DNA from 4 places in the Paenibacillus sp. GbtcB18 genome. Region 1 is predicted to be linked to each of the others. Evidence: riboswitches for the same ligand, from Rfam matches in the RefSeq annotation. Region 1 holds a riboswitch; each other region holds the start of a gene.

Region 1 (7,367 bases):
CAGCTTTGTCGAGCTCATCGGGCGGTATTTGACACCCTTCATCGCAAGTGGAATGAGCAGCGGAATGATAACCGCGTTGAAAATAAGAGCGGACAGCACCGCCGACAGGGGCGACCCCAGCTTCATGATATTGAGAGCTTCCATCTGCGGGATCGCCAGCATGAACATCGCCGGAATGATCGCGAAATATTTGGCGATATCGTTGGCGATCGAGAAGGTGGTGAGCGCCCCGCGCGTCATCAGCAGCTGCTTGCCGATGCCGACCACTTCGATGATCTTGGACGGATCGGAGTCCAGATCGACCATGTTGGCTGCTTCCTTGGCGGCGATGGTGCCGCTGTTCATCGCGAGACCCACGTCGGCCTGGGCAAGCGCCGGGGCATCGTTCGTGCCGTCGCCGGTCATCGCGACCAGCTTGCCCTCCGCCTGCTCTTTACGGATCACGGCGATCTTATCCTCCGGCTTGCTTTCGGCGATAAAGCCGTCCACACCGGCTTCTTTGGCGATGGTAGCCGCCGTAAGCGGGTTGTCGCCGGTACACATGATCGTTTTGATCCCCATTTGGCGCAAGGTATCGAACCGTTCTTTCATGCCGGGCTTCACGGTATCTTTCAAGTAAATCAGGCCGTATACTTTTCCGTCCACGGCTACGGCGAGCGGAGTCCCGCCTTCCGTCGCGATCGCGTCTCCGTTGGCCTTAAGATCGGCGGGAACCGTTCCGCCCTGCTCCTGCACCCACCGGACGACGGCGTCCACGGCGCCTTTGCGCACTTTTCTGCCGTCTTTCAAGTCAATGCCGCTCATCCGTGTTTCCGCTTTGAAGTCGATGAACTCTCCGCCTTCCGCGAGAGAAGCCTCGTAAACCAGGTTCTGTTTCTTCATCAGCTCCAGCACGGAGCGTCCTTCCGGCGTTTCGTCTTTCACCGAGCTGACGGCCGCCCAAGCAGCCGCTTCACCCGTGGAGGCGCCGCCTACCGGGATAAATTCACTGGCCATCCGGTTTCCGAACGTGATGGTTCCCGTTTTGTCCAGAATGATCGTATTGATGTCTCCGGCCGCTTCGACCGCTTTCCCCGACATCGCCAGGACGTTGAACTGGGTGACCCGGTCCATCCCCGCGATCCCGATCGCCGACAGCAGAGCGCCAATCGTCGTCGGAATGAGGCAGACGAGCAGGGCGATCAGTACGGCCGTATCCAGCTCGACATTCACGAACCCCGCGATAGGCTTCAGCGTAACGACCACGATCAGAAAAATAAGCGTCAGCGTGATCAGCAGCGTGTTCAGCGCGATTTCGTTCGGTGTTTTCTGACGGGACGCTCCCTCGACGAGGGAAATCATCCGGTCGATGAACGATTCGCCGGGATCGCTCGTAATCCGTACCCGGATCGCGTCGCTCACGACTCGCGTCCCGCCCGTGACGGAGCTGAAATCGCCGCCCGCTTCTTTAATGACCGGCGCCGATTCCCCCGTGATCGCCGATTCATCGACGGAGGCCAGCCCTTCTATCACTTCCCCGTCTCCGGGGATCATTTCTCCCTGGGCGACGGTAACGACATCGCCCTTGCGGAGTTCCGTGGACGGAACGACTTTAATGCCGCTGCCGACCACTTTGTTGGCCTTAATTTCCTGCTTGGACTTTTTAAGCGAATCCGCCTGGGCTTTCCCCCTGCCCTCCGCCAGCGCCTCGGCAAAATTGGCGAACAGCACCGTGAAGAGCAAAATCAGAAACACGGTCAGGTTAAAACCGATCCGGTCCTGCGTTCCGAAGTAGCCCGGCAGAACCGTCATCAGAAGGACAATGAAGGTTCCGATTTCTACCACGAACATAACGGGATTTTTCATCATCGTAACCGGATTTAATTTAAGAAAGCTTTGCGCAACCGCCTGTTTGACGATATCCCCGCTCAGCATCGATTTACGTTTCGTTTGAGAAGCAGTTGAGCTCATCCGTTTTCACCCCATCGTTATTAACGCAATGTCAAATATTCGGCTACCGGACCGAGCGCGATTACCGGCAGGAAGGTGAGCGCCCCAATGATGACGACCGTACCTACCACGATTCCGGTAAACAAGGCATTGTCCGTGCGGAACGTTCCGATTGTTTCCGGAACCCACTGCTTGCGGCCCAGCGAGCCGGCCACACCCAAAAGGGCGATGATCGACACGTAACGGCCAAGCAGCATTACAATTCCTGTGGAAATGTTCCAGAACGGCGTATTGTCCGCCAGCCCCTCGAAGCCGGAGCCGTTATTGGCCGCCGACGACGTGAACTCGTACAGCACCTGGGAAATTCCGTGGAATCCCGGGTTGGTAACGGCGCCTTTGCCCAGCTCCGTCATGAAGGCGATCGCTGTCGGTGCCAGGATGATAAGCGGATGCGCCAGAATCGCGACGGCGATCAGTTTCATCTCGCGGGACTCGATTTTGCGTCCCAGAAACTCCGGCGTCCGGCCGACCATGAGGCCCGCCAGGAAGACCGCCAGAATCGCGTACATGAGCATATTGACCAGCCCGACTCCGTCGCCGCCGAATACGCAGTTCAGCATCATTTGAGCGAGCGGAACCATTCCGCCCAGCGGGGTGAGCGTGTCGTGCATATTGTTGACGGTTCCCGTCGTCGCCGCCGTCGTTACCGTGGTGAACAGCGCGGACTGGGCAATACCGAACCGCACCTCTTTGCCTTCCATACTGCCGATGGACGAATCCGCGCCAAGGGCGTTCAAGGCAGGGTTACCGGCCTTTTCCGAAAAGAAAGCGACCGATAGAAATACCAGGAACAAGGTCATCATCGCTGTGAAAATGACCCATCCCTGCTTCCGGTTCTTCGCAAACCGCCCGAAGGTATAGGTCAATGAGGCCGGAATGCACCACATCGACAGCATTTCAATCACGTTAGTCAGCGGAGACGGATTTTCAAACGGGTGCGAAGAGTTCACCCCGAAGAAACCGCCGCCGTTCGTGCCCAGATGCTTGATGGACACAAGCGACGCCACCGGACCGATGGCGATTTGCTGCTCCCCGCCTTCAAGCGTCTTCGCGGCCACGGTCGGATCCAGCGTTTGCGGCACCTTCAGGCCGACAAGCACGAGCGTAACCACGATAGCCAGCGGCAGCAGCAGGCGCGTGTGTCCTTTTACGAAATCCGCAAAAAAGTTGCCGATGGTGCTGCCTTTGGACGTCAGTCCGCGGATAAACGCAATCGCGACCACGATTCCCGTTACGGCGGACGTGAACATCATCATCATAATGACCGCCATCTGTGAGAAATAGGACAGGCCCGTTTCCCCGCTGTAGTGCTGCAGGTTGGTGTTCGTCATAAAGCTGATGATCGTATTGAACGACAGCGTCGCTTCCATATTGTCGATCCCGTTCGGGTTCAAAGGAAGAGCACGCTGCAGACGCAGGATCAGATACCCCACCGCCACCAGCACAAGGTTGGTCAGCACAAGGCTGCCCGCATACTTCTTCCACGTCATGCCCTTCTCGCTGCGGATGCCCGCAAGCTTGTAAATGGGTCTTTCCAGCCAGCCGAACCATTTGTCCGTCCGGTTTTTTTCATTCGAAAAAACATGATACATATAAGTTCCAAGCGGTTTCACCAGCAGGCAAAGCACCGCGATTACGATTACGATCTGCACAATCTCCATGGATTCCTATCCTCCTCAAACAACTCCGCGCTAGCAGTCACCGGCTGCCCGAAGGCGCCCTAAAATTTTTCGGGATGTATGAGCGCGTATATCAGATACAGGAAAAGCCCTGCCGTAAAAAGCGCGATAATCATCATATACGGCCGCCTTCCGAGCCTTGCACAACATGGTCGCACCAGGTCAGAAAACCGTAAAAGATGAAATAAATGACTGCCAACAGCAGAACCATATAAAGGTCCGTCATGTGTTTCGGCTCCTTTCTTTCCTATCTATAGGTTCATTTCATAGGTTCATTCATTATCGTTCGGACCGTGAATTAAATCGTTAGCGCAAAACTTCCTCGGGCACTTGGCCCGGTGCTGCTCCAAGCAGGAAAGAGACCTGACGGGTATTCGTATGCACCACATGGTCGGCGCCGAGCGCTTTATAAATCAGCCGCGGCGAGGCATTCGTTTTGACCACGAAAATCGTTCCGGTTGTCCAGCTTCGGACCATCTGAAGATACCGGCAGCAGAGCGGCAGGCTGTCTTCGAAAAGATAGACGTCACCGATGGGAAGTCCCGGGACTTCCCAGGCTTCGTGGTGCACGGTATCCACTTCCACGATGTGCCGGACTCCCAGCTTCTTCATCCGCTGTCCTTCCGCGGGGTTGTTCACAAGCGCCGCGAAGGGCCTGCGGTAAATATTCAGCAGTTTAATAAAGTTCTCGCCGGTGACATTCGGTGCGGAAACCAACGTATAGGTTTGGATCTTTCTCTCGTCCACTTTTTATCCCTCTTTCATGTTTTGGGCAGCAAAAAAAGAAGCCTGCGGAAGAGGAACTCTTCACGCGGCTTCTTGACGGTCACAGCCTAAAAAGACTATAGCCGAAGCGCGATAGCAGTCGCCTCTCTCGGTACGCTTACGAGGTTAGCTGTCGGATTCGGGCGTGAGAGTCGCCCTACCATTACGGCACGGATGCCGCTTCTGGATTCACCCCATGAGGACCGGGCCGTCAGGCCTGCAAGTCCTCGTTTGGTTCCCCCGTTTTCCGCTTGACACGGAAACTCAGCGATAAAAACGCATGTTCATTTGTTTGGCACATTTTTCATTTTCGGATGTTTTTGAACATAACAAAACCACAGCGAAACGAAGTCCCTGTGGTCGATGCCGATCACAAGCTTCTTCAACCCCTCCCGAACTCATGCGCTTACGAGGTTAGCTGTCGGATTCGGACGGTGAGAGTCGCCCTACCTGATTGCCGGGTCCATGGATTCCGGCGCTTCAGGATTCACCCCTGCAGACACGGCCCCGGCTCTCACACCGGATCAATGCTGCGATGGTTCCCCCGCTTCCCCGGTTGGGGAATTCAGCGAAAGCAAGAAACTGTTTTTTTCAATTGATGGAATGAATGTTACACCTCCGCACGTGCTTTGTAAAGATATGGCGAGATTGGTTTTAAACCGATTTAAGCCAAAGAAATCCCCTAATGCGCTTACATTTCTGCTTTTTGTGCGCTAGCTTGTTAATACGTCGAAAATCTCGCGTTTTTGAAAATGGTTTGGACATCCAGCCTCTTCCCACACCGGAAAAACCTGCTATACTACTTGTAAACGCTCCCATATTAACCAGTAAGGAGGCATGTTTATGAAAATCGGATGGAAATCAATCTTGCTCTGGGGGGTGATTTCCATTGTCGGCGCGTTTGCTTTTGGGCTTGTCGCACTTAATCGCGGCGAAACGATCAATGCCGCCTGGCTCGTTATCGCAGCCGTGAGCTGCTATGCGGTCGCCTACCGGTTCTACAGCCGTTTTCTCGCCCGTAAAGTTTTCGTGCTCGACGATAATCGGAAAACACCCGCAGAGCTAAACAACGACGGCAAGGACTATGTGCCGACGAACAAATGGGTGCTGTTCGGGCACCATTTCGCGGCCATTGCCGGCGCGGGCCCTCTCGTAGGCCCCGTACTTGCCGCCCAGATGGGCTATTTGCCCGGAACACTGTGGATTATTCTCGGCGTTATTCTGGGAGGCGCCGTCCAGGATTTCGTCATTCTTTTCGCTTCGACACGCAGAAACGGCAAATCGCTGGGCGATATGATCAAGGACGAGATCGGCAAAGTGACCGGCACGATCGCCATGCTCGGCATTCTGGGCATTATGATCATTCTTCTCGCCGTGCTCGGGCTCGTCGTCGTCAAAGCGCTGATCGGTAGCCCGTGGGGCATGTTCACGATTGCCGCCACCATTCCGATCGCCCTCCTGATGGGCGTGTATATGCGCTACATACGGCCCGGCCGAGTCGGGGAAGCTTCCCTTATCGGCGTCGTTCTGCTGATTCTGTCCCTCATCGGGGGCAAATTCGTCGCCGAGAGCGCCGTTCTGGCCCCGCTTTTCTCCTTCAGCGGGGAAACCATCGCTCTGATGATGATCGCCTACGGCTTTTTCGCTTCGGTCATGCCGGTCTGGCTGCTTCTGGCGCCACGCGACTATCTCAGCACGTTCCTCAAAGTCGGAACGATCATCGGACTCGCGCTCGGCATTATTTTCGTTCTGCCGGATCTGTCCATGCCGGCCACGACCCGGTTCATCGACGGAACCGGTCCCGTCTTCGCCGGGAACTTGTTCCCGTTCCTGTTCATCACCATCGCCTGCGGCTCCGTATCGGGCTTCCATGCGCTGATCTCCTCCGGAACGACGCCCAAAATGCTGGAGCGCGAATCCCACGCGCGTCCGATCGGCTACGGCGCGATGCTGGTCGAATCGTTCGTCGCCATCATGGCGCTGATCGCCGCCTGCATCATCACGCCCGGTACCTACTTCGCGATCAACTCGTCTGCGGCTGCCCTGGGCGGTACCGATGTGGCGACCGCGGCGGCAACCATCACGAACTGGGGCTTCACCATCACGCCCGAGCAGTTGACCACGCTATCCAAGAATATCGGCGAGAGTACCATCCTCTCGCGGACGGGCGGCGCGCCGACCTTCGCCATCGGCATGGCGCAAATCTTGTCCGGCGTGATCGGCGGCAAAACGATGATGGCGTTCTGGTACCACTTCGCCATCCTGTTCGAAGCGTTGTTCATCTTGACGACGATCGACGCAGGTACCCGCGTGGGCCGTTTCCTCATCCAGGATCTGCTGGGTTATGCCAGCAAGTCGCTGGGGGATACCCGGTCCACGGTCGGCAATCTGATCGCCACGGCCCTCTGCGTGGGAGGCTGGGGGTACTTCCTCTACCAAGGTGTTGTGGACCCTCTGGGAGGCATCAACTCCTTGTGGGCGCTCTTCGGCATCGCCAACCAGATGCTGGCCGGCATCGCGCTTGTGCTGGGGACGACAATTTTGTTCAAAATGGGCAAAAAGGCGTACGCCTGGGTCACGCTCCTGCCCACAACGTGGCTGCTTATCGTGACCATGTCCGCCGGCTGGCAGAAGCTGTTCCACGAGAAAGCGAACATCGGCTTTCTTTCTCACGCCAAGCAGTTCCAGAACGCGCTGGACAGCGGCAAAATCGTGGCCCCGGCCAAAACGGCCGCACAGATGAAGCAGATCGTGATGAACGATTACATCGACGCGGCCTTGTGCGGATTTTTCATGATCGTGGTGCTGATCGTGTTTATCTCGGCCATCCGCGTCTGGCTGAAGGCGATTTCGAACAAACCGCTGGATCTCTACGAAGCCCCGTATATCCCGCGCGGCGAGCAGGGCAGATCCGAGGCAACGAAATATGTTTAA
Region 2 (7,367 bases), on a different contig from region 1:
TCGATCAAAGCCTTGCGCAGCGCGGATTTCTCCGTTTCATCCAGGCCTTCCACCATGATCTTGCGCTTCATTGCGGCGTCCATCCGGTTCACGTGATCGGCCAGGATTTTCCAACCTTTGCGCGCTTCCGTATCGATCAGCATCTCGCAAGCCGTCACTCCGCCGTAGGAAGTTCCTTCCGGTGAGCGGTCCACGGCCACCCATACGATCCAGCAGCGGCGTCCGTTCGGGACGTCTTCTTTGTTCATCGAGAATTTAATCCGCTTCTCCACCTGGCTCTTCGCGTGCAGCGCGCCCATGTCGAGATAAGCTTCGTCTCCGTCGAGAATAAGGCTGGATACGTTGCTCAGATCAATCGAACCCGCTCCGAATCCTTTGTGATTCACCTTCGTGCTGACGATATTCAGCGCCGCCGGTTTTTTCTTCGGTTCTTCTTTATGGGAATCCATGAAAGGCACCTACGCTTTCCTAGAAAAATAATTCTGCTCTTCTTCATTTATTTTAGCTAATAATCCCCGGAATGCAAACATATACATGCTGTAGATGCTTGTCAACGGGGTGAAAATCATGAAAGTAAAGATGGCCAACCGAAAAAAAGCCTGGCTCGTATCCGCAGCCGCCGCGTTCCTGGGCGCAGCCTTCCTCGCCAACTCGCTCCTTTCTTCCCCTGAAGAAAGGACGGGCCAGACAAGCCGGGCCGTTCTGTCCGGAACCGTTCAGAATCCAGTCCCCCCGGTGAATGCGGAACCTTCTTCTTCAATCGGTCAGCCGCCGGCGACAGGAGAAGGTGTACACCAGCCTCTCAGCAAGCGCATCGTCGAATATCACATCAATGTGGAATACAACCCGGAAAACCAGAAGCTCCTCGGCCAACAGACCGTCACCTGGAAAAACCCGGGCAGTCAGCCTGTACAGGAACTGTACATGCATCTTTATCCGAATGCCTTCGCATCGGAAAAGACGACTTTTATGAAGGAATCCGGCGGCAAGCTGCGGAGAGACGAAGCCAAAAAGGGCAGCTTCGGAGATATGGAACTGCGCAGCATCAAAACCGAGGACGAAACCGACCTCAGCTCCGCGATGCAGTTCGTCCAGCCCGATGACGGAAACCCCGATGACCGGACGCTGATCAAGATTACGCTTCCGAAGCCTGTCGCCGCAGGGGCTGCCATTACGCTGCATACGGATTTTACGGTCAAGCTTCCGCAAGTGTTCGCCCGCATGGGCATAACGAAAGATTTCGTTATGGCGGGCCAATGGTTTCCCAAGCTTGCCGTGTACGAGCCTGCCGGCACCCGGGGACGGACCGCGGAAGGATGGAACCTGCACCAGTACCACGGCAATTCGGAGTTTTACGCGGACTTTGGCATTTTCGATGTCCGTGTGAAAGTCCCAGCGGATTACATCGTGGCCGCCACCGGTTTTCCGACCAAAAATCCGGTCGTCGAAGCCGGCAAGAAAACCTATCAGTTTTATGCGGATGACGTGCACGATTTCGCTTGGTCCGCTTCGCCTAACTTTAAGGTGTTTGAAGAGCCCTATGCCGCTCCCAATTTGCCGGGGGTCAAGATCAAGCTGTACCTCGATCCCAAGCATGAACCGTACAAGTCCCGCTATATGATCGCCGCCAAAAAAGCGCTGAGCCGGTACTCCCAATGGTATGGTACATATCCGTACTCGACCTTATCCATTGTCGTGCCGCCGGAAGAGGCTAACGGGGCGGGGGGCATGGAATATCCCACGCTCGTTACCGCTTGGGGAGCCTCCAAGGGGACGCCCGATCTGGACCTCGAACGGGTGGTCGTCCATGAGATTGGCCACCAGTTCTGGTACGGACTCGTTGCCACCAACGAGTTCGAGGAAGCCTGGCTGGACGAAGGATTCACTTCCTACACCGAAGATAAGCTGATGGAGCTGGAATACGGGTCGAAACCCAACTTTCCGGTCGAAGCGAGCTATATCACCTCACCGGCCGCACTGCAGAAAAATGCGTGGAGTTACCGCAGCCACGGCGAGTACGCCGACAACGTGTATACCCGCGCCAAGCTGGTTCTCAAGGAAATCGAGCACCGGGTCGGGCTGAACACGATGGACCGCATTATGAAAACATACTTCCAGCGATGGAAATTCAAGCACCCGGGAACCCGCGATTTCCAAGCGGTCGTGGAGGAAATCACCAAAACGAAATGGACGGAGTTTTTCGACCAATATATATACGGCAGCATGATGACCGACTATGCGGTCGATAACATCCGTATCCGCCAGACGAACGAGTCGGGACAGACGTTGTACGAAAGCAGCGTGCTGGTCCGCAAGTTCGGCGGCACTGTACCTGCCGTCCCGCTCCGGTTCCATTTTGCCGACGGTTCGACGACCGAGAAGGTCTGGGACGGACAGGGCGAGCAGATCGAGTACAAGCTGACCCATAAATCGCCGGTGGATTGGGTTTCCCTGGATCCCAACTACACCATGAAGCTCGAAAACCGGCATATCAACAACTATATGAAAACCGAAGTCGACACCACGTGGAGAATCCGCTGGACCCTCGGCGTCGTCAAACTGCTGGAAACGCTGTTCGATACTGTAGCCTGGTGAGGTGATGAGATGCTCCGCTATCTACGACAAGGCTTGACGGCCGCCCTCAAGCAGCCGTTCGCCGTTTGCGTGCTGTATGTGTATCAGTTTGCCTGGGGGATTCTGCTTTATAAATGGGTCCAATCCATTATCGTCCCTCTGCTCCACCGTTATCCCGGCAGCGATCAACCCCAGAGCGCCGTTCATTTGTTCTTGGCGGAAAGCCAGTTCCGGCTTGTAAAAACGGATCTCATCCAGCCGTATCTCGAATGGCTTCTCATCCTGCTGGCCGTCCGGATGCTGATCAGTCCCATGCTGAACGCCGGCGTGCTGTACTCGCTGGAACACCGGCAGATGAATGCGGGCTACCGGTTTATGAAAGGAATCCGCGAGCTGCTGCTGCCCTTCTTCCTCTATTATCTCCTGCAAACGGTCCTGATGCTTGCGCCGCTCTACTGGCTGGCCCCCAAAGCGCTTGCTTTGTTCAACAAAGCCTACGGATTCGAGCCGCTTCTTCTGTCCGTGCTTCCCTGGGCGGCACTCTATTCCGTGTACGCCCTGCTTATTCAGCTCCTCTTCCTGTTCCTGCAGTTCGGCCGGGCCTCCGAGGATCGGCGGGGATTTCTCGCGGTGCTTCCGGTCGTGTTCCGCCAAGGCTTGCGGATCACGGGCAATGCCCTCCTGCTCGTCCTGCTCGGCTTCCTTCTTGCCGTCGCGGCGACTTATGCCTCCTATATATGGGCAGGCCTGACGGCGCTCATCATCCACCAGATCTACCCTTTGGTCCGCACCTTTGTCAAAATGTGGTCCATCGCCGCCCAGCGTGAAATCTGGGAAAGCTATCGCATCTAGAAAGGCCTCTTTCTCTGCCCGTAAGCCGGGTGGAAAGACAGACGGGTCCCATCCATCGTCTCCCTTCTTAACCGTCCTCTTCCCGGATTGTTCCGGCGCGATATCCGTCTCCCCCTGCCGTTCAACGGCCAGGGGGTTTTTAGTTTCCATTTGCGTTTTTTTCAGCTATCATGGAAAGATAGAAGATAAAAGGAGGCATTACCGATGATATCCCCACGGACAAGCACCGTCGTGGCGGCAGTAATTGGCCTTTGCGTCGCCGCCGGGTCGTTCTTTTACGGACAGTCCGACGTTAAAGCCAAAGAGGTTGTGGCGATCGGTCACGACGTCCGCATCTCCAACCAAGCATTCGACAAAATGAAAGCCGAAGTCGATTTGGCCTTTCAGATGCAGGGCGCTCAAAACAATTTGACCAACGATCAGCTTCTCGATCTGATGCTTAAGGACGAGCTCTTCGTCCGTTACGGCCAGAAGCGCGGAGTCAAAGTCAAGGAAGCCGAAGTGAAGCAGGCTATCGACCAGCAGCGCAAAGCGCTGGAAGCGGCCGGTCCCGAAGCGGCTCAGTTGAAGGAGATGCTTTACAAAAGCGCCGGCTTGACCGAGGCAACCTACTGGACCGATCCCAAAACCGTCAACCAGTACGCCAAATATCTCCTCCAGCAAAAGACGATCGAATACCTCGTCAAAAAAGGCGAACTGAAAACGCAGGAAGATCTCAACGCCCTGCAGGAAAAATTGCTCGCCGAAACGAAGCCCGGGCTGCGCGTGAAGTTTCCGGACCAGCCGAAGACTTAGATCGGCTCTAAGCTGAAAGACATGGAAAACCCGCCCTTTTTATACAAGAAGGCGGGTTTTTTGATCTACTTTTTCCCCTGAAATCCGACTAAATAACTGCTTTTGAAACTTTTTTGTAACTATTTTTAGTTTTTTGGAAGGAATTTCTGGACCTATGGCGAATACTTAGTGTCGGAACAGAAAAAGATTGCCGAATTTCTTCTTAGACAAAAGGAAGAGAACGGGGGATCCACTCTGGGTGAATTGATCTTGCAACACAGGGATCATAGGGGACCTTCTACCGAACCCTCCAGCTAACCTCGTAGGCACAGGAAGGAGCAACACAGTTGAAGAAAGTCTTGTTGTTTGTTTTGAGCTTGACCCTGTTTTTGAGTGTGGAAATCGGCAGCGCTTCCGCGAAGTCGACGCTCAGCTCCACGATTGACGGATTGGTAGGGACGCCTTACAAGTATTCGGGCACATCGACCAGCGGTTTTGATTGCTCGGGCTTCACGTCCTACGTATTCGACCGGTTCGGCATTGATCTGGCACGCACTTCAAAAGCACAGAACGGCCAAGGATCCTCGGTTGCGAAAAGCGATCTGAGACCGGGTGACCTTGTATTTTTTAACACCGACGGAAAAGGCATCTCCCATGTAGGTATTTACATCGGGAACAACAAGTTCGCCCACTCCGCCACGAACAAAGGTGTTACAAAGAGTGACTTGAGCGAATCTTACTATGCGAAACGATACGTTTCTGCACGCCGCGTTATCGGCGATGACCTTTTTAACAAGATCACTGCAGACTAGTAAGACGCACTCGTAATGGAACGCAGCATATACCCGAAAGGGAGCCCCGTAATCCAGGTTGCCGCCTGGCTTGCCGGGCTTCTTTTCATTTGCGCCGGATTTCCTGTTATTATTGAAGTTAGACGAAAAGGCAAGGAGCGTCCCTTCATTATGATCCTTTTTATCCATCGCAAAGATCTGCGGATTGACGACCTGATTGCGTTTGATTACATTCACAGCTTGGGGCGTCCAAGCCTGCATGTCCTGATTCTGGACCCTTTCCTGCTGCGCGAAGGCCGGGACAGGGAACACAGCGGAATCAACTTCCTCCGTCACGTTTCCAGGCTCATTCGCGAATACCGGAAAGCGGGCGCTCATCTGGAAGTGCTTGCCGGCGAGCCTCATGTCGTGGTCGACGGGCTACTCGCGGAGCTTCCCATCGAAGAAATCGTGGTGCATGGCGACATTACGCCCTATGCATTAGTACGCGACCGCAAACTGAAGGTTTCAGCTTCCGCGCGCGGCGTCCCGGTTACTACGCTGATCGACCACACTCTCGCCGATTTCGGGGATTTCCAGCATTTCGCGGAGCGCCGTACCCCTTACCAGGTATTTACCCCTTTTTATAAAAAATGGAACGCTTACATGCACCTTTTTTTCCGGCCGTCGTCGGCCGTCACCGTGCGCGATTTGCAGACACGGCCGCTACCGGACCGCGAAGCCTGGTCCGCCCGGTTCCCGCTTCCGTTGGACCCGGAAGCGGCAGGTACGGCGCCTGATCCCGCTCAGACTCTGAGCGATTTTCTCGAAGGAGGTCTCCGCGCTTATGAAGCGCAAAGAGACCGGTACGCCTTCGAGACGACCAGCGGGATCAGCCGCCATCTGAACACCGGCGCGCTCTCCGTGCGCCGGGCGTATGAAGCCGCTCTCGGCAGCGAGCGGCACGAAGCCTGGACGCGCCAGCTGGCGTGGCGCGACTTCTACCTGTACCAGGCCGTCTATAACCCGGACTTCTTCGTCTACGAGAAGAAATTCGATTTCTCCGGCCTGGAGGACACGCTCTTCGAGCGGTGGTGCCGGGGGCAGACCGGCATTCCGGTCGTGGATGCGGCCATGGCGGAGCTGAACGCCACGGGGCACATGCCGAACCGGCTGCGGATGGTGACGGCCATGTTCTTGACCAAGAACCTGCGGTGCCCCTTCACGCTGGGCGAACGGTATTTCCGGCGCAAGCTCGCCGATTACGACAACGTGCTCAACCGGGGCGGCTGGCTGTGGAGCGCTTCGCTCGGCTTCGACGCGTCCCCGTACTTCCGAGTCATGAACCCCGTCACCCAGTCGGAGACGCATGATCCGACGGGTATGTACATCCGGCGGTGGCTTCCCCATCTCGCTCATCTGAGCGATAAGGAGATTCATAAACCGCAGGCTGACGCGATTGTCGATCTGAAAAGCTCACGCGCCGCAGCGATCGAGATTTACAAGCACATGCTGGCGGAGGCTAAACCTGACGCCGGTGCAGGTTCGGTCGGACTTTTCCCGGACGGCTCTCCCCCTGTTTAAAGCTTCGTTCTTCGGGTAAATAGAAGTACGAGGTGATAAACATGGAAAATCCAATGGTGAAATGCAGCATTGCCAACTGCGAATACTGGGAGCAGGGCAACAACTGCAGCGCGGAAGTTATTATGATCGAAGTAAACGCTCATTCGAACAAGCCGCAACCGCAGGAGCGGGACGGTCTGCCTTACGATTCCGGACATCAGGATTCCGCCGAGGGCATCACCGACACCTGCTGTCAAACTTTCGAGGAACGTCATCATCACTAAACAATCAAACTTTTCATTAGAAAATGAAAATGCCGACAGCAGAGGAGCCGTAGAGCTCCCCTGTTGTCGGCTTACAAAATAATCCGCCGCTGGGATCAGCGGCGGATTAAAGACCGGACAGGCTTCATACTGTCCGGCTTTTTCGTGTCGAAACCGAAACGTTCCGCTTACCGCCGCAGCCATATTTCGTAGGGACTCCGCCCTTTTACCCCTTACCAGCCGAGATCCAGCTTCTTTCCGGTTTCCACGAACGTTTTGATGGCGCTCAGCAGCATCCACCAGGCGGGGTCCGCCTTTTCGTAGGAAGGATGATTTTCGACCCACTGATCGTTGATCAGAGTCAGCTTGGTGCAGCCAGCGAACGGCTCCAGCTTAATGGTTACCCGCGTTGTAATCTCCGCATGATTCGGATAGTAGGAAGGACCCGGGTGTTCAATGTAACTAAGGATACGGTTCGGCTCGTATTCCAGCACTTCTCCGTAGATATGAACGGTCTGCTCGCCGTCATTGCCGGGTCCGATGAACCGGATAGATTCACCGGGGACATAAG
Region 3 (7,367 bases), on a different contig from region 1:
GCAAAACCTACCGCAAGGAAATTGTAACGAGTCTCGTCTCGTCCCAGCTCGATGCCGACCGGATGGATTACTTGCTGCGGGACGCGTATTTTACGGGTGTGAATTACGGAACTTTCGATCTGGAGCGCATTCTGAGGGTAGTCCGGCCTTATAAAGGGAAAATTGTCGTAAAAGAGAGCGGGATGCATGCCGTCGAAGATTACTTGATGTCCCGTTACCAGATGTACTGGCAGGTTTATTTTCATCCGGTTACCCGGAGCGCGGAGATTTTGCTGGGGAAAGTTCTGGAGTGCGCCAAAGCGCTGTTTGAAGACGGTTACCCGTTTGCATTTATGCCGGAGCCGATCCTTCATCTTTTCCAAGGAAAATTGTCGCTGCAGGATTATTTCCTCCTGGACGAATCTTTGATGCAGACGGTTCTGATGTATTGGAGTTTGGAAAAAGACCCCGTGCTGGCTGATTTGTCCGGCCGGTTTCTGCACCGCCGCTTGTTCAAATTCTCGGCCGTGGAAGAGTGGGACAAAGAACTCCTGACGGAATTCCGTGACGCTCTGGAGGAGGCGGGGTTTGATGCGGATTATTACCTGGAGCTGGATTTCCCGTCGGACCAGTCGTACGATGTATACCGGCCCGATACCGGCAAGGAAGACAAACAACCCATTCTGCTGCTTGACGGCCAAGATAAACTGACGGAAATTTCGGCACGCTCCGAAATCGTTAAATCGATCTCGGGCATTCATATGGGGCAGCACCGTATCTATTATCCAGCCGAATTGTTTGAAAGAGGGGGCGGTAGAGCTGCGGCCCTCCAAAGAAAGCTGTTCGACGCCTAATTCAAAAACAGACGAAACAAAAGGAGTTCCCGTTATGCTGACAGATACTCATACTCATATGAACAATGAAGCTTTTGATGAAGACCGCGACGAAGCTATTCAAAGGGCATGGGACAACGGAGTGACCCGGATCGTTAACGTAGGGTTCAACCGGGAAACTATTCCCTCCTCTATCGAGCTTGCGGAAAAGTACGATTTTATATGGACGACAGTAGGCTGGCATCCGACCGATGCGATCGATATGCGGCCCGGCGACCTTGAATGGATCGAGGAGCTGTGCAAGCACGAGAAAGTAGTGGCGATCGGGGAAATCGGCCTGGATTATCACTGGGATACGTCCCCGAAAGATGTGCAGGCGAGGGTGTTCCGCGAACAGATCCGCCTTGCACGCAAGGTGGGGCTTCCGATTGTGATCCATAACCGCGAGGCTCACCAAGACATCGTCAATATCCTGAAAGAAGAAAAAGCCGCCGAAGTCGGCGGCATTATGCACTGCTATTCCGGCAGCTGGGAAACGGCGAAGCTGTGTCTGGATATGAACTTCCATATTTCTTTCGGCGGTCCCATTACGTTCAAAAACGCCAAGCAGCCCAAGGAAGTCCTCAAGCAGGTGCCGCTTGACCGCCTGCTTATCGAAACGGATGCGCCTTATTTGACGCCTCATCCGTTCCGGGGGAAGCGCAACGAAACGTCTTACGTGCGTCTCGTTGCCGAAGCGGCGGCCGAGCTGCGCGGCATGAGCCTGGAGGAACTGGCCAAAGTGACGACTGACAATGCCGTGCGCCTACTCGGCCTCAAATGAAGCGGTAAATTTCCGCTTCATTACCGTAGCGCAAAGCGCGAGGCCGAGCGCAAGCCCCGCAAGCGGGGCGGCTGCGTAAACGCCCGTTCCGCTTAGCAGCATCAGCAGGGTAAGAACGATACCCTGCAGGGTGAAAGCGCCGCTGATGATCCGCACCACGGCGGCCACTTTCCGACGCGGATCTACCGGATAAGTCTGCAGCCAGAACGTGTAGCGGTGCGACTGCTCCAGCGAGGTGAGCTGAATCAGCGAAATGAACATGGCTACGAGGCAGACTGCGGCGGCCACCGGAGCGGATTGAACGGCCGCGGCCGCGAGGCCGGCGACAAGCGTGATCCGGACGATGATGCCGAGCAGCTCGGAACGGACAAACGTCTTCGTGAAGAGATACAGGTACAGCGAGGAGGAGCGGAATGAGTACCGGTCCGTAATGCCCGCCAGCCATCGTCTCTGCTTCACCCGTACCGGGAGCTGCGGCACGTCGGCAAAGCCGCTGAAAAACAAGTACAGCCGGTACTGCTGTTTACGGTCGTTGTCGATGAGGTAATCCCAAGCGACGCCCATTGCCTGCCGGCCGGGCCCCAGCTTGCACACGACCGCCCAGACGACAAGTCCCGCCAATAGAACGATCCCGCCCGGAAGCGGCCCCGTACCGAACAAGGCGAATACGACGGCTGCGCTTAAGACCCAGCGGTAACCCACTGAGATCAGACGCCATCCGGGGGATGAAAAACGGCCTTCCTGCCACGAGCCGAGCAGGTTGGCTGTTTTTATTAGAAGAACAAAAATCGCCATCAGCCACAAGGGCTGTCCTTCCGTACCCGTGCAGTGTTTGTACAGAGGCCATGCAATCAGCATCAGAATGATGGATCGTGCGGCTTGGATTCCCAAACTGTAGCGGAAAGCCGACCGGAAGAATACGTTCATAACGGGTTCCAGCGGAAGCAGAAACACCCGGTCCGCATTCTTCAGGAGTGTGCGTACAGAGCCGGCTGCGAGAGCCGGAACGAGGACGAGCAGAACGATCCAGATATAAGGAAAAGATGTCGGAAGCTGCTGAAGGATTTTTGCATAATAATAGGAAGAAACGATAAAAATCAGGAAAAGAAAACCGAAAAACTGGCTTCTTGCGACATAAGCCCAGTAGCGGGACGTTTCCTGCCGGTAATGGTCGAATCTGCGCTTCCACAGCTGACGGACAGCTCCGGCCGTGCCCTCTCTGTGAACGGCTGCTTCTTGGTTCATACCGGATTCCTCCGCACCAGCTCGTAGAACAGCTCGTCCAGCGTCGCATCGGACAGCCCGGTCTGTTGTCTCAACTCCTCCAGCGTGCCTTGAGCAAGAATCCGCCCCTGATGGAGGACGACAAACCGGTCGCAGTATCTTTCAATCGTGGCGAGGATGTGGGAGCAGATCAGGAAGCTGGCGCCCCTGCTCTTGAAATCCGCCATAATGTCGAGAAGAGAACGCATCGCCAGCGGGTCAAGGCCGAGGAACGGCTCGTCAATGACATAAAGCGCGGGCTCGACAAGAAAAGCATTCATGATCATGACTTTCTGCTTCATTCCTTTGGACAGCTGGCCCGGAAAGCTTTTGCGCTTAGGCTCCATCTGGAACTCGCGCATCAGGCGGCCGGCACGTTCCTTGAACGCTTCCTTCGGAATATCGTAAGCCATCGCCGTCAGTTCCAAATGCTCTTCAATCGTCAGATCGTCGTACAATTCGGGAGACTCCGGTACGAAAGAATACGAGGACCGATACCCAAGCGGGTCTTCCTCCAGGGTCCGGCTGCGGATGCGGACGCTGCCTTCCTGGGGCTTCAGGAGTCCGAGGATGTGTTTGATGGTCGTGCTTTTTCCCGCTCCGTTGAGTCCGATCAGACCGACCATTTCACCTTGTCCGACTGTAATTTCGAGATCGCGGAGAATCGGTTTTCCGGGCAAATAGCCTCCGCTGAGACGGGAAATGTGAAGAATTGGATCCATGCCTTCACCTGCTTTTCTTCAATCGGTTATTGCGGCTTTCGGCCTTTTCGGGCGGATTGCCGTATCTTTTATTATAGTCAAAAAATGCCTGGAAGCCCAATGCCCAAGCGGAGCAGCGGAAATGGGGAAAACTAGAAGCGAGATAACGGGAGAAAAAAGGAGAACGACTGCAAGATAATTAGATAAATGCCATTGGTTTGGTTAAATTTGCTTATTTTTAGGGAATATGCCCCCTTTACAGGTTGGATATTTGAGCGTAATATACTTTCATGATAACTTAATAAACGCCAAGTTTTAACGCTGAGTTTCCGTAAAAGGAAAACGGGGGAACCGCTGTCAAGGTCGGAACAGGTTTGGGCCGATACAACAGGAAACAATTTGGGGTGAATCTCAATGGCAGGTGCAGGCAGCACCGCCGGCGAGTAGGGCAGCTCTCACGGCCCGAATCCGTCAGCTAACCTCGTAAGCGTACCGGGAGAGATAACAACTGTCGTGTCATTCTGTTTAGTCGCGCTCACACACAGCCACCGGGAAGCTTTCTCTTTCCGATGGCTTTTTTTGTTCCATATCGGACGGGTATCCGACCCGCATACAGGTAAACATCAAACGGAGGTGATGCAGACCCCGTAGAGACTGAGAGCAACCGGTCAGCCGGCGGGAAAGAAGCCAATTGCAAGGGTTCCGTTAGGAACCGCCAAATAAACCTAAGTCGCGTCCAAATCATCATGCGTATCACAGAGGCGAGGCTTTGAAGGAGGACCGAAGAAGTGGGCAATATCTCGCAATCAGAGACCCATGTTAAGCGATCATCCAGCATGTCCTTCGCATTGCGATGGAAGCATGAAAACTTGCGTATGATCATCCTTGCAGCTATCATTTCATTCGCTTTGACTTTCATGTTTTTGGTGTTGTTATACGGTACGGCTGGTAAAAGCGTATCATTGGTGGTAAACGGACGAGAAACCGTTGTGGAAACAAGACAATGGGTCCTGCAACGCCTACTGGATGAACAAGCCATTACAATCGGTGAGCACGATCAGGTATCTATGCCGCTTGACGGCAAGATTCAAGACGGTCAGAAGATTGTCATCGATCATGCATCACCCGTACAGCTAACTGCCGACGGGCAGACACAAACTGTGCATACCACTGCGAAAACGGTAGATCAAGTTCTGCAAGATTCAAATATAACGCTTGGAGAGCACGACAAAGTGACTCCGGCCAAAGACACGGAGCTTTCAGCCAATGCGGCTATCGAAGTTGTCCGGGTGAAGAAAGAAACGGAAGAAATTTCGGAGCCCATCGCATTCAGTGTGGTCAAGAAATCCGATGAGGATCTGCTGAAAGGCAAAGAGCAGGTCGTACAGGAAGGCCAGGAAGGCGTATTGGTTAAAAAGAAAGAGAAGATTTTCGAAAACGGAAAACTCGTATCCGAGCAAGTTATCGATCAAGCAGTCAAAAACGCCAGTGTGGATAAGATTGTGGCTGTAGGCACAAAAAATCCGGTCGTTACGGTGGCAGCCGCTTCCGAACCGGTTAAGCCTAAGCAGGTAACTAAAGCAGGTACCGACATAGACGCGAAGAAAATATTAAAGAACGTTACCTTGACCGCTTACTCTTCTCAGGAGCCGGGCGTAGGCAACCGGACCGCCAGCGGAACGAAGCCTGTTCAAGGCCAGACGATTGCCGTAGATCCATCCGTCGTGCCGTTAGGCTGGTGGGTGTACATTGAAGGTATCGGATACCGCCGTGCGGAGGATACGGGCGGTGCTATTAAAGGCCAGAAAATGGACGTTTATTTCGACAGCATGAGTTATGCCAAGACTTTCGGTGTGAAACGGGGATATACTGTTTACGTCATCGGCCCGAATAAACCGACACAAGATTAGGATAACATGTTACCTGTAACGAAGATTTACAAACCGGTAACAAACCGTATGCGAAAAGAAGAGGGAAACCCTCTTCTTTTTGTGCGCTTAAGAGAGGATAAAGAACATGATCAAAGAAATCATTGTTGTCGAAGGAAAAGACGATACAACCGCCATCAAGCGGGCGGTTGAAGCGGATACGATCGAAACCGGCGGATCGGCAATCAACCGGGCGATTCTGGATCGCATCCGGCTGGCCCAGGAGCGAAGAGGGGTCATTGTCTTCACGGATCCGGATCATGCGGGGGAGCGCATCCGTAAAATCATTTCGGGCAAGGTGCCCGGCTGCAAGCACGCCTTTCTCCCCCAGGAACTTGCGGAGAAGCGAGGCGACATCGGAGTCGAGAACGCGACTCCGGACGCTATACGGTCCGCTCTGGCGAACGTAAAGACCGAATATGAGGGCGCCGTGTCTCTTTTGACATGGGAGGATCTGATCGCCGCCGGCCTCGTTGTTCATCCCGATGCTGCGGCCAGACGGCTGGAAGTAGGAAAAAAGCTCGGAATCGGGTATTGTAATGGTAAGCAGTTTTACAAGCGCTGCGCCGCTTTTCAAATTTCCCGGGAAGAGTTCGAAGCTGCCGTAGAGCAGTTGGACCGTCCGGATCAATAATTTACGCACAGGCAGCTTTCGTTAGGGACGGAAGCTTGGAGGATGACTATGAAATTAAATGAACAAGGCAGCGGCCCGTCCTTTGCATCTGAAGATGTGGCAACGCCAAAACGGACCAAAGACATTCTAAACCGGCACAATCTGGTGCTCAAAAAAAGTCTGGGACAGAACTTTCTCACGGACGGCAACGTTCTGCGCAACATCATCTCCGCGGCGGAGCTTACTCCCGAGAAGGGCGCGCTTGAGATCGGGCCCGGAATCGGCGCCCTGACCCAGCAGCTCGCTAAGGAAGCCGGCCGCGTCGTGGCGGTGGAGATCGACCAGCGCCTGCTCCCCATCCTGCGGGAGACGCTGTCGCCTTATCCGACCGCCGAGGTCGTTCACGGCGACGTATTGAAGCTCGATCTGAGGCAGCTGATCGAGGAGAAATTTTCCGGCTTGTCCGGAATCAGCGTCGTCGCCAACCTTCCGTACTACATCACGACGCCGATCATCATGAAGCTGCTCGAAGAGAAGCTTCCGCTCGAAAACATCGTCGTGATGATCCAGAAGGAAGTGGCGGACCGGATGGCGGCCAAGCCGGGCGGCAAGGAGTACGGCAGCCTCAGCATCGCCGTACAGTTCTATTGCGAGGCGGAACTGGTTACGATCGTTCCGCGCACCGTTTTCGTTCCGCAGCCGAACGTCGACTCGGCTGTGATCCGCCTGCGTCTGCGCAAAGGGCCTCCCGTTGAAGTAGCGGACGAAGACTTCTTCTTCGAGGTGGTACAGGCCAGCTTTGCGCAGCGGCGCAAAACGATCTATAACAACCTCGGAGCCCGGTTCTTCTCCAAAGAGAACAAACGCGATTTGGAGGCTCTTCTGCTGAAGGCGGGCATCGAGCCGAGCCGCCGCGGCGAAACGCTCAGCATGGAGGAGTACGGCCGCGTGGCGGAAGCTCTGCGAAACTGCCCGACCTGCAGCAAATAGAAGCGGGCTAATCACCAATTGCCCACCCCTGCCATACGATAGGCTTAGGAGGGGATGGCTTCATGAGGCAAGGCGATCTGGCGACCCGCAAATCCTACGGCAACGATATCATTTTTCGAATCCAGGAGATCGATACGACAAGGGCGATTCTTCGGGGCGTCGATTTTCGCCTGCTGGCGGACGCTCCCATTTCCGATCTATCCCGCGTAACGGCCGCCCGCGATTCGGATTTTCCGA
Region 4 (7,367 bases), on a different contig from region 1:
CGATCGGTTTGTGCTTGCTGCTTGCGAGAAAAGAAGGAGCAAAAAGGCTCGGGCGCTTATTCGGGGGATTGGCCCTATGTTTGTTTCTGAAAGATTTGTCGTTTTGGAAAAGCTTGAGACAACGTGATCAACTGCGTTTTCCCTTTATGTATGCGGTACTGCCGGGGGTTCTGGCTGCTTACTGGTACGGAAGCCTTGCTTTTTGACAGAATCCCGCCAGAGATGCGAAAGGATGAAGCTATGGAAATATTCGGATTGCAGGCAAGCATACGGTTGTCGCAAGGCAGGTGGCTGGAAGTGGGCTTGGAAGAAGAGCTGAACATTGAACGCCTGGCGCCCTTGCAGCTAAAGATGCTTGAAGAACACGCTATTCCGCGGGTACTGTCTTTGAAGGTGGAAGAGATCGATAGTCGTATCAGGCTGCTCTATAACCTCGCCTCCAGACGGTCTCTGGCAGCAATCCTTAAAGAGCGCAGTCCAGATCCCGCCGGATGTCTTCAACTGCTGTACGAAGCGGCGGCTTGTGTAAGCGATAGCGGCAATTTTATGCTGAATGAGGCTCAGTTTGTAGTGGATAAAAATTACATATATATCGAAAGGGGCTGGGCAGACGTCTCGCTGCTGTGCCTCCCTATAAAGGAAATTCCGGCTGCATCTGCATCCGTCATGTGGAGCGCGCTTGTTCGAGATTTGGGCAGCCGGCTCCGAGCGGAAGAGCGTGGAAGTCTCGAGAGACTTGCCAAGTACTGCGAGCGTGAAAACTTCTCCGTTCGAGAATTCAAAAGGCAAATTTATGTGGAAATAAGCGAGAATAGGCTAAGAATTGAGGAAGACATCGGGAAAGGAGGCAAGGAGTCGGACACGATTGTTCGAGCTTCAAACGTTCCGAACTCAGAAATGTCTGGTTCTGCAGAGTTCAGTGAGCGGAGCGGTTATGCGTTTTCCGTTTTGAAGAAGCCGGGGCAAGATATTCATGAAACGGACGCGCTGCATTTTCAGAGAGAAAGTAATGATGTCGGTGACGGACTTTTGCGAAGAGAGAGCGCATATGTGCCCCAAGGCGGGACTGGACCGCCTCATAGGCTTGTGGACGAAAGCCGAACAGATACCAAGCCGCGAGGAGCTGCAGAAAGGTTTATCCGAAAACGTCAGCTAATTGCTGCGGACGGTTCCGATTATCCTGTGCCTGTTGAAGCGAACTATACGGCTTCTGCTTCAGCCGTTTCGAGCTATACGCATCCGGTGTCGCGGGACAATGCCGCTTCCGCTGCGGGCCTCGATCCGACTCCGGCAACCTTAGCAAAAGGTTCATCCGCAGACGCTTCTGCGGCCGTAACCCGCTTTTCCGCGAGCGCTGAAATAACTCCCGCTGGCATTGAAGTGCCTGTTCACCGTACGGCAGCTCCGCGCATCGTCTCACCTGCAGCGGCCGCTTCAAGCGCTGCTGCGCAAACCGTGCCGCAGTCTGCCGCGGCTGTGCCGTTCAGCTGGCGGCAGACCGGCTCCGGCGGGCAGGCGGCCGGGCAACCGCCGCAGCTCCACGACGAGCCGCGCGCAATGCCGCAGCCGCACAGCGCGTCGCACGGAGCGTCGCAGCCGCACATAGCGCTGCACGCAATGCCGCAGCCGCCGCAGCGGAAAGCCGCGCCCGCCGGAGCGGCCGCCTCCGCAGGACCGCTTCGCGGGTCCCGCGTCAAAATCCTCGCGCTGGGAGGCGCATTCCTGATCATCGGGATGATCTGGAACGCTTATTTCAGCGCGCCCGAACCCCCGCTGCTGTACATCAGCAGCGGAGCGACGCTGCTGGTGCTGGATGCCGCTTACGTACTGCTGGCAATCGGCCTTCCGGGCCGGCGTAACAGCCAGTTGGAAGAAGCGGCCTCCTCCGGCAGCAGCCCGAATCCGCCTGCAGCGGCACAGGAGCCGGTATCGCTTGAGCAGTACTACGCCGGACTGGGCGAACGTACGACGCTCCTGGCTCCGCCGCTATCTGCGGTGAATAACGCAGATGAAACCGTCTTCCTCGGTGCCGCGTCAGCCCCGCCGCATACGAAGTTCCGCCATCCCGTGCTTGAAGTAATGCGGGAAGGGCGGAAGGAGACGATCCTGCTCGACGCGGATTCTTTTATAATCGGGCGAGGAGGAGGAGATGCCGACTATATCGAAGATGTACTCGGAATCTCGCGGATTCACGCGCAATTTTTACGGACGCCGGAAGGTTATGCGGTCAAAGATCTCGGTTCGCGAAACGGTACGTTTCTGAACCACGGAATGCTCGTTCCATATCAAATGGTCGCTTTGAAAGACGGGGATGTGGTGCGGATCATTCATACCGAATTTAACTTCCGATTCGGCTAACCAGTTCCTGTCGTGGAACGATAATGGTATAATGGACGGGTTGTTGAAGAAACGGGAAAGAGGAGAATGTACAATGATTACACATGTCGTGTTTTTCAAGCTTAAAGACCGCAGCCCGGAGTCCGTCGAACAAGCAAGAACCAAGCTGCAGAACATGGAAGGCAAAATTTCCGAACTGCTGCATATCGAAGTGGGCGCGGATGTGATCCATTCCGAACGTTCTTACGACCTGGTTTTGATCACAAAGTTTAACTCGCTTGAAGATCTCAAAGCTTATAATGTGCACCCCGTCCACCAGGATGTGCTTGCTTATATGGGCGAAGCCAAAGACGGCGTCGCTCCTTGCGTAGACTTTGAAAGCTAATTTTTTACGAAAAAAATCGAGTAACGCCCGTAAGAACTTGCCTGTATTCGCGGCAGGTTCTTTTTATGGCGAAGCCGGCGGCAAAACACTCGATGTGAAAGTCAGAGTTGCCATCATTTCCAGGTGAGCGGATTCCTATGTTCCGATGTTATTCAACGCAGTAATCCTCTCTCCGAATAGCGCAGTGCCACTGTAACTCCATCTGAAATAACGCGGCCGCATAAAGCTCTCCTTCTGAATCCCCTTATCTTAATGTTGCCGAAGGATTAACCCATGCCTTACTTAAATAACTCGTCCAGCTTAGTTTCCCCCAGGTCTTCTGTATTATGATTTCTGCTGCCCGGGCATCAGCTCTTAGCCGCCAGTTTTTCCGTAAAAAAAACGACCGGTTCCAGTTCAGGAACGGGCCGCTTTTCATAGCTGCATTAGATTCGATAACAGTATTATATCCTTAAACAGTATTTAGTCTTACATCCGCATGCGTGCACTTGTTGCAAAATCGGATTAGTTCGCGATAAACTCTTGAACCCATTCGCCGTTATAGTAAGCGACTCCGATTTTCGTAAAGTTCGGGCTCAAAATGTTTTCACGGTGACCCTGGCTGTTCATCCACGAGTTCATTACTTCTTGCGGAGTGCGCTGTCCTTTGGCGATGTTTTCGCCTGCATACGTATAAGAGATGCCATAAGATTTCATCATATCAAATGGAGATCCGTACGTCGGAGAGTTATGGTCGAAATAGTTATTTGTATACATATCCTTCGCTTTGTCCAATGCCATCGCGGCAAGCGCGCTGTCGGAAGCGAGCGGTTTTAAACCCGCTTTGGCACGTTCTTGGTTCACCAGCGTTACGACCTGATCCGCGAATTCCGATTGGGAAGAAGCAGGTTTTTCAGTTGGTTTCGGCGCCGGAGTCGCGACAGGTGCGGACGGCTTGGTTGTCGGTTTCGGCGTGCTTACGGGTGCCTGAGTTTCCGGAGCGGGCGTGCTCGGTTTTACCGGTGGTGCGGAAGGTTTCTGGGCTTCCGGTTTCTTTTCAGGTGCGGTTGGCGCAGACGGCGCCTCGGCAGACGGTTTCTCCGCAGCGGGAGGTGCGGCCGGTACGACGATCTGCGTGCCTTTCCAAATGAAATTCAGATTATTGAGCTGCGGATTGGATGTAAGAAGAGAGGCAAGATCAATGCCGTATTTGTTCGAAAAGGTCGCGAGCGTGTTTCCGCCGGAAACGTTGCATGGCTCGGCGGACGCGGATGCGGCGCCTGCACCGAAAACGGACGTAAGGGCAAAAACACCAACGAGAGTTGCTTTTTTAATAGATTTCAAGTTAAAATCTCTCCTTTTATCGGCCTGCGAGGTTAGCTGACGGATTCGGGTCAAAGAGCAATCACCCGGCCATGAACATCATGGCTTCACCCCAAATATGGGTTCCCCCGTGCTTCCACAGAAGCTTCGGCCTTATTTTTTTGCTTTCTGTCTGAGAAGAGGAGCGGGCATGTCCCGCGGCTTTGCATCTCTCTCGGAAGAAGCCTTTTAATCCTAGCATGCGATTTGCTAGATTTCACGGGACAAAGTTTTCCAACCGCGGCCGGATTGTTTTTCCCGAAACGGGTTTATCGTTTGAAAACAACGGGGAAACAGTGTAGTATCACCAGTAAGACTGCTTTTGCAGGCATGCCGATTTGGCGTAAATTTCCGGTATTCACAATCGTTTTTACGGAAACTTGCAAGATTGTAAAATAAGTGAGAGTCTCCAAACGGAACTTCACCGGTTAACTTTACCTGCACCGGCATAACCATACGGAAGGATAGAACCCGGCGGCTCTGCCTGCGACAATTAGGGTTGATGGATAGAGGAATTTTTGGGGTATTAAGTGGAAGCAAGTCTTTACATAGCGCTCAGAAACGGACACCGGCCGCCGGTCAGGCGGAGAGCTTTACCGTTAAACGGTTTCGTTTGCAGAGCGACACTACTCGTACCGGGATAGGAAAAGGAGAGGTTGAGTTTATGGAGCAAGTAAACAGAACGTATCTGCTGGAAGTGCTGGACATGCTTTTGCAAACGCCAAGCCCGAGCGGATATACTCACCACATTATGGATAAAGTGAAGGCAGAGGCCGAGAAGCTGGGCTACAAGCTGGAACTGACAAATAAAGGCTGCGGCATCATTACGATTCCGGGCAAACGGAACGATTACACGATCGGGCTCTCGGCTCATGTGGACACGCTCGGGGCGATGGTCCGGTCCATCAAGGACAACGGGCGTCTGCGCCTTACGTCGGTAGGCGGTTTTATGATGGCGGCCATCGAAAACGAGTACTGCCGCGTTCATACCCGCCAGGGACTCAGCTATGAAGGCACTATTTTGACCACTAAGCCTTCGGTTCACGTTTTTCCGGATGCGAGAGACCATAAACGCGTCGAGGAGAACATGGAAGTTCGCCTGGACGAGCTAGCTTTCAACAAGGAAGACGTACAGAAGCTGGGAATCCGGGTCGGGGATTTCGTCTCTTTCGAGCCGCGTGTCCGCATGCTGGAGAACGGGTATGTCAAGTCCCGTCATCTCGACGATAAAGCGAGTGTGGCCGCACTGTTCGCCCTTCTGGATCTTTTGAAGAACGAGCTGATCGAACCGGCCTGCACCGTTAAAATCATTTTGACCACTTACGAGGAAGTCGGTCACGGGGCTTCTTACATCCCGGCTGACATTGACGAGCTTCTTGCCGTCGATATGGGCGCCATGGGGGATGATCTGACCTGCACCGAGCAGGACGTCTCCATCTGTGCAAAAGACTCCAGCGGTCCCTACGACTACGCGATGACCTCGCAGCTTATACGCCTCGCGGAACGCTCCGGGATCCGACACGTGGTGGATGTGTACCCGCAGTATGGCTCGGACGCTTCCGCGGCGCTCCGCGGAGGCAGCAACATCCGTGCCGCGTTGATCGGTCCCGGCGTTCATGCCTCGCACGGCATGGAACGCACGCATGTGGACGCCATCGCGGGAACGGCCTCTCTGCTGCTGCAATATATTCTGCACCCGGCCGCGGCAGCGAGCGATCCCGGACAGCCGGAAAATCCGGTCAGCCCGGTTTAAACCCGAAGAAATCGATTATACATCCGGCTGGTCTCATCCGTACGCCCGACGGCGGGCATGAGAGCAGCCGGGTTCATTTGGCGCGGCACTTAAGGACGGAGGAACTCATGAGTATTATTCATGCCGAACATCTAGTAAAAACTTACGGAGAGAAAGTTCTCTTCGACGATATTTCCTTTACGATCTCGGAAAAACAGCGGATCGGCCTGATCGGTGTCAACGGCACCGGCAAGTCATCCCTGCTGAGAATTTTGGCCGGTTTGGAAACGCCGGATTCCGGATCGATCGTTCATTCCAATCATTTCCGAGTGGAATACTTGCCTCAACAGCCGGAGTTCGATGAACGTTCAACGGTTCTGGAGCAGGTTTTCTACGGAGAAACGCCGCTTATGAAGGTGCTCCGCGACTACGAGCAGGCGCTTGCGGCCCTTGAAAGCAGCCCCGAAGACGAGGCTGCCCAGCAGAAGCTGATGCGGGTGCAGGCGAGAATGGACGAGCTGGACGCGTGGGAAGCCGGCACAACGGCCAAAACAGTCCTCACCAAGCTGGGCATCACGGAATTCGGCAAGCCCGTAGGCGAGCTGTCCGGCGGCCAGCGTAAGCGTGTAGCTATGGCCCGGGTACTGATCCAGCCCGCCGATCTGCTTATTCTCGACGAGCCTACCAACCACATCGACAACGAGACGGTGGACTGGCTGGAGCAGTTTCTGAGCAAGTGGAAAGGCGCTCTGCTGCTCGTCACGCACGACCGCTATTTCCTGGAGCGTGTGACGAGCCGCATCCTGGAGCTCGACCGCGGCAGCATATACAGCTATGAAGGCAATTACACGACGTTTCTGGAGAAAAAGGCCGAGCGCATGGAGCGTGAGGCAGCCAGTGAAGACAAGCGGCGCAATCTGCTTCGCAGAGAGCTCGCCTGGCTGCACCGCGGCGCGAAAGCCCGCACGACGAAGCAGAAAGCTCGCGTCGAACGGGCGGAGGAGCTGCGCGACCGCAAAGTCGACGGGCCTGCGGCCAAGCTCGATATGGCTCTGGCAGGCAGCCGCCTCGGCCGCAAAGTCATCGAGCTGAAGCAGGTGAGCAAAGGCTACGAGGGCCGTGAGCTCATCCGTGATTTCAGCTACATCGTGCTGCCGGACGACCGGATCGGCATTATCGGCCGCAACGGAAGCGGCAAATCGACGCTGCTGAATATGCTGGCCGGACGTCTCAGCCCGGACAGCGGCGAAATCGAGCGGGGGAGCACCGTCAAACTGGCCTACTACACGCAAGAAAGTGTAGAGATGGATGACAAGCAGCGTGTCATCGAGTATGTCCGCGAGGCGGCCGAGGTCATCCGGACGAAGGACGGAGAGAGCATCACGGCGGCGCAGATGCTGGAAAGATTCCTGTTCCCGCCGAATCTCCAGTGGACGCCGATCGGGAAACTTTCCGGGGGCGAGAAGCGCCGGCTCTATCTGCTGCGTACACTGATGGGAGAGCCGAACGTCCTGCTGCTAGACGAGCCGACGAACGATCTGGATATTCAGACCTTGTCCATTCTGGAAGACT

The links. Region 1 has a riboswitch for cyclic di-AMP ahead of KVT34_RS19195 (hypothetical protein). Riboswitches for the same ligand answer to the same signal wherever they lie in the genome.
Region 2: another riboswitch for cyclic di-AMP. It lies ahead of KVT34_RS26910 (C40 family peptidase); the one in region 1 lies ahead of KVT34_RS19195 (hypothetical protein).
Region 3: another riboswitch for cyclic di-AMP. It lies ahead of KVT34_RS27290 (resuscitation-promoting factor); the one in region 1 lies ahead of KVT34_RS19195 (hypothetical protein).
Region 4: another riboswitch for cyclic di-AMP. It lies ahead of KVT34_RS02715 (CAP domain-containing protein); the one in region 1 lies ahead of KVT34_RS19195 (hypothetical protein).

What each region holds. Positions count from the first base shown of each region.
Region 1 covers NZ_JAGXJX010000006.1:306,529-313,895, reverse strand. Annotated here, with positions in the region: gene kdpB (potassium-transporting ATPase subunit KdpB) at 1-1,950, opposite strand, end outside; gene kdpA (potassium-transporting ATPase subunit KdpA) at 1,971-3,650, opposite strand; gene kdpF (K(+)-transporting ATPase subunit F) at 3,710-3,784, opposite strand; gene KVT34_RS19195 (hypothetical protein) at 3,975-4,415, opposite strand; cyclic di-AMP (ydaO/yuaA leader) riboswitch at 4,533-4,713, opposite strand; cyclic di-AMP (ydaO/yuaA leader) riboswitch at 4,822-5,014, opposite strand; gene KVT34_RS19190 (carbon starvation CstA family protein) at 5,277-7,367, shown strand; gene KVT34_RS19185 (YbdD/YjiX family protein) at 7,360-7,367, shown strand, end outside.
Region 2 covers NZ_JAGXJX010000013.1:80,183-87,549, reverse strand. Annotated here, with positions in the region: gene KVT34_RS26930 (YwhD family protein) at 1-449, opposite strand, end outside; gene KVT34_RS26925 (M1 family metallopeptidase) at 568-2,595, shown strand; gene KVT34_RS26920 (hypothetical protein) at 2,605-3,426, shown strand; gene KVT34_RS26915 (SurA N-terminal domain-containing protein) at 3,631-4,221, shown strand; cyclic di-AMP (ydaO/yuaA leader) riboswitch at 4,400-4,544, shown strand; gene KVT34_RS26910 (C40 family peptidase) at 4,548-5,012, shown strand; gene KVT34_RS26905 (cryptochrome/photolyase family protein) at 5,163-6,554, shown strand; gene KVT34_RS26900 (DUF1540 domain-containing protein) at 6,596-6,817, shown strand; gene KVT34_RS26895 (SRPBCC domain-containing protein) at 7,030-7,367, opposite strand, start outside.
Region 3 covers NZ_JAGXJX010000014.1:45,927-53,293, reverse strand. Annotated here, with positions in the region: gene KVT34_RS27310 (HD domain-containing protein) at 1-833, shown strand, start outside; gene KVT34_RS27305 (TatD family hydrolase) at 868-1,635, shown strand; gene KVT34_RS27300 (ABC transporter permease) at 1,618-2,880, opposite strand; gene KVT34_RS27295 (ABC transporter ATP-binding protein) at 2,877-3,620, opposite strand; cyclic di-AMP (ydaO/yuaA leader) riboswitch at 3,909-4,103, shown strand; gene KVT34_RS27290 (resuscitation-promoting factor) at 4,388-5,509, shown strand; gene rnmV (ribonuclease M5) at 5,616-6,161, shown strand; gene rsmA (16S rRNA (adenine(1518)-N(6)/adenine(1519)-N(6))-dimethyltransferase RsmA) at 6,210-7,130, shown strand; gene yabG (sporulation peptidase YabG) at 7,193-7,367, shown strand, end outside.
Region 4 covers NZ_JAGXJX010000001.1:546,602-553,968, forward strand. Annotated here, with positions in the region: gene KVT34_RS02700 (A24 family peptidase) at 1-206, shown strand, start outside; gene KVT34_RS02705 (DUF6382 domain-containing protein) at 241-2,358, shown strand; gene KVT34_RS02710 (Dabb family protein) at 2,432-2,722, shown strand; gene KVT34_RS02715 (CAP domain-containing protein) at 3,227-4,045, opposite strand; cyclic di-AMP (ydaO/yuaA leader) riboswitch at 4,052-4,187, opposite strand; gene KVT34_RS02720 (M42 family metallopeptidase) at 4,728-5,816, shown strand; gene KVT34_RS02725 (ABC-F family ATP-binding cassette domain-containing protein) at 5,924-7,367, shown strand, end outside.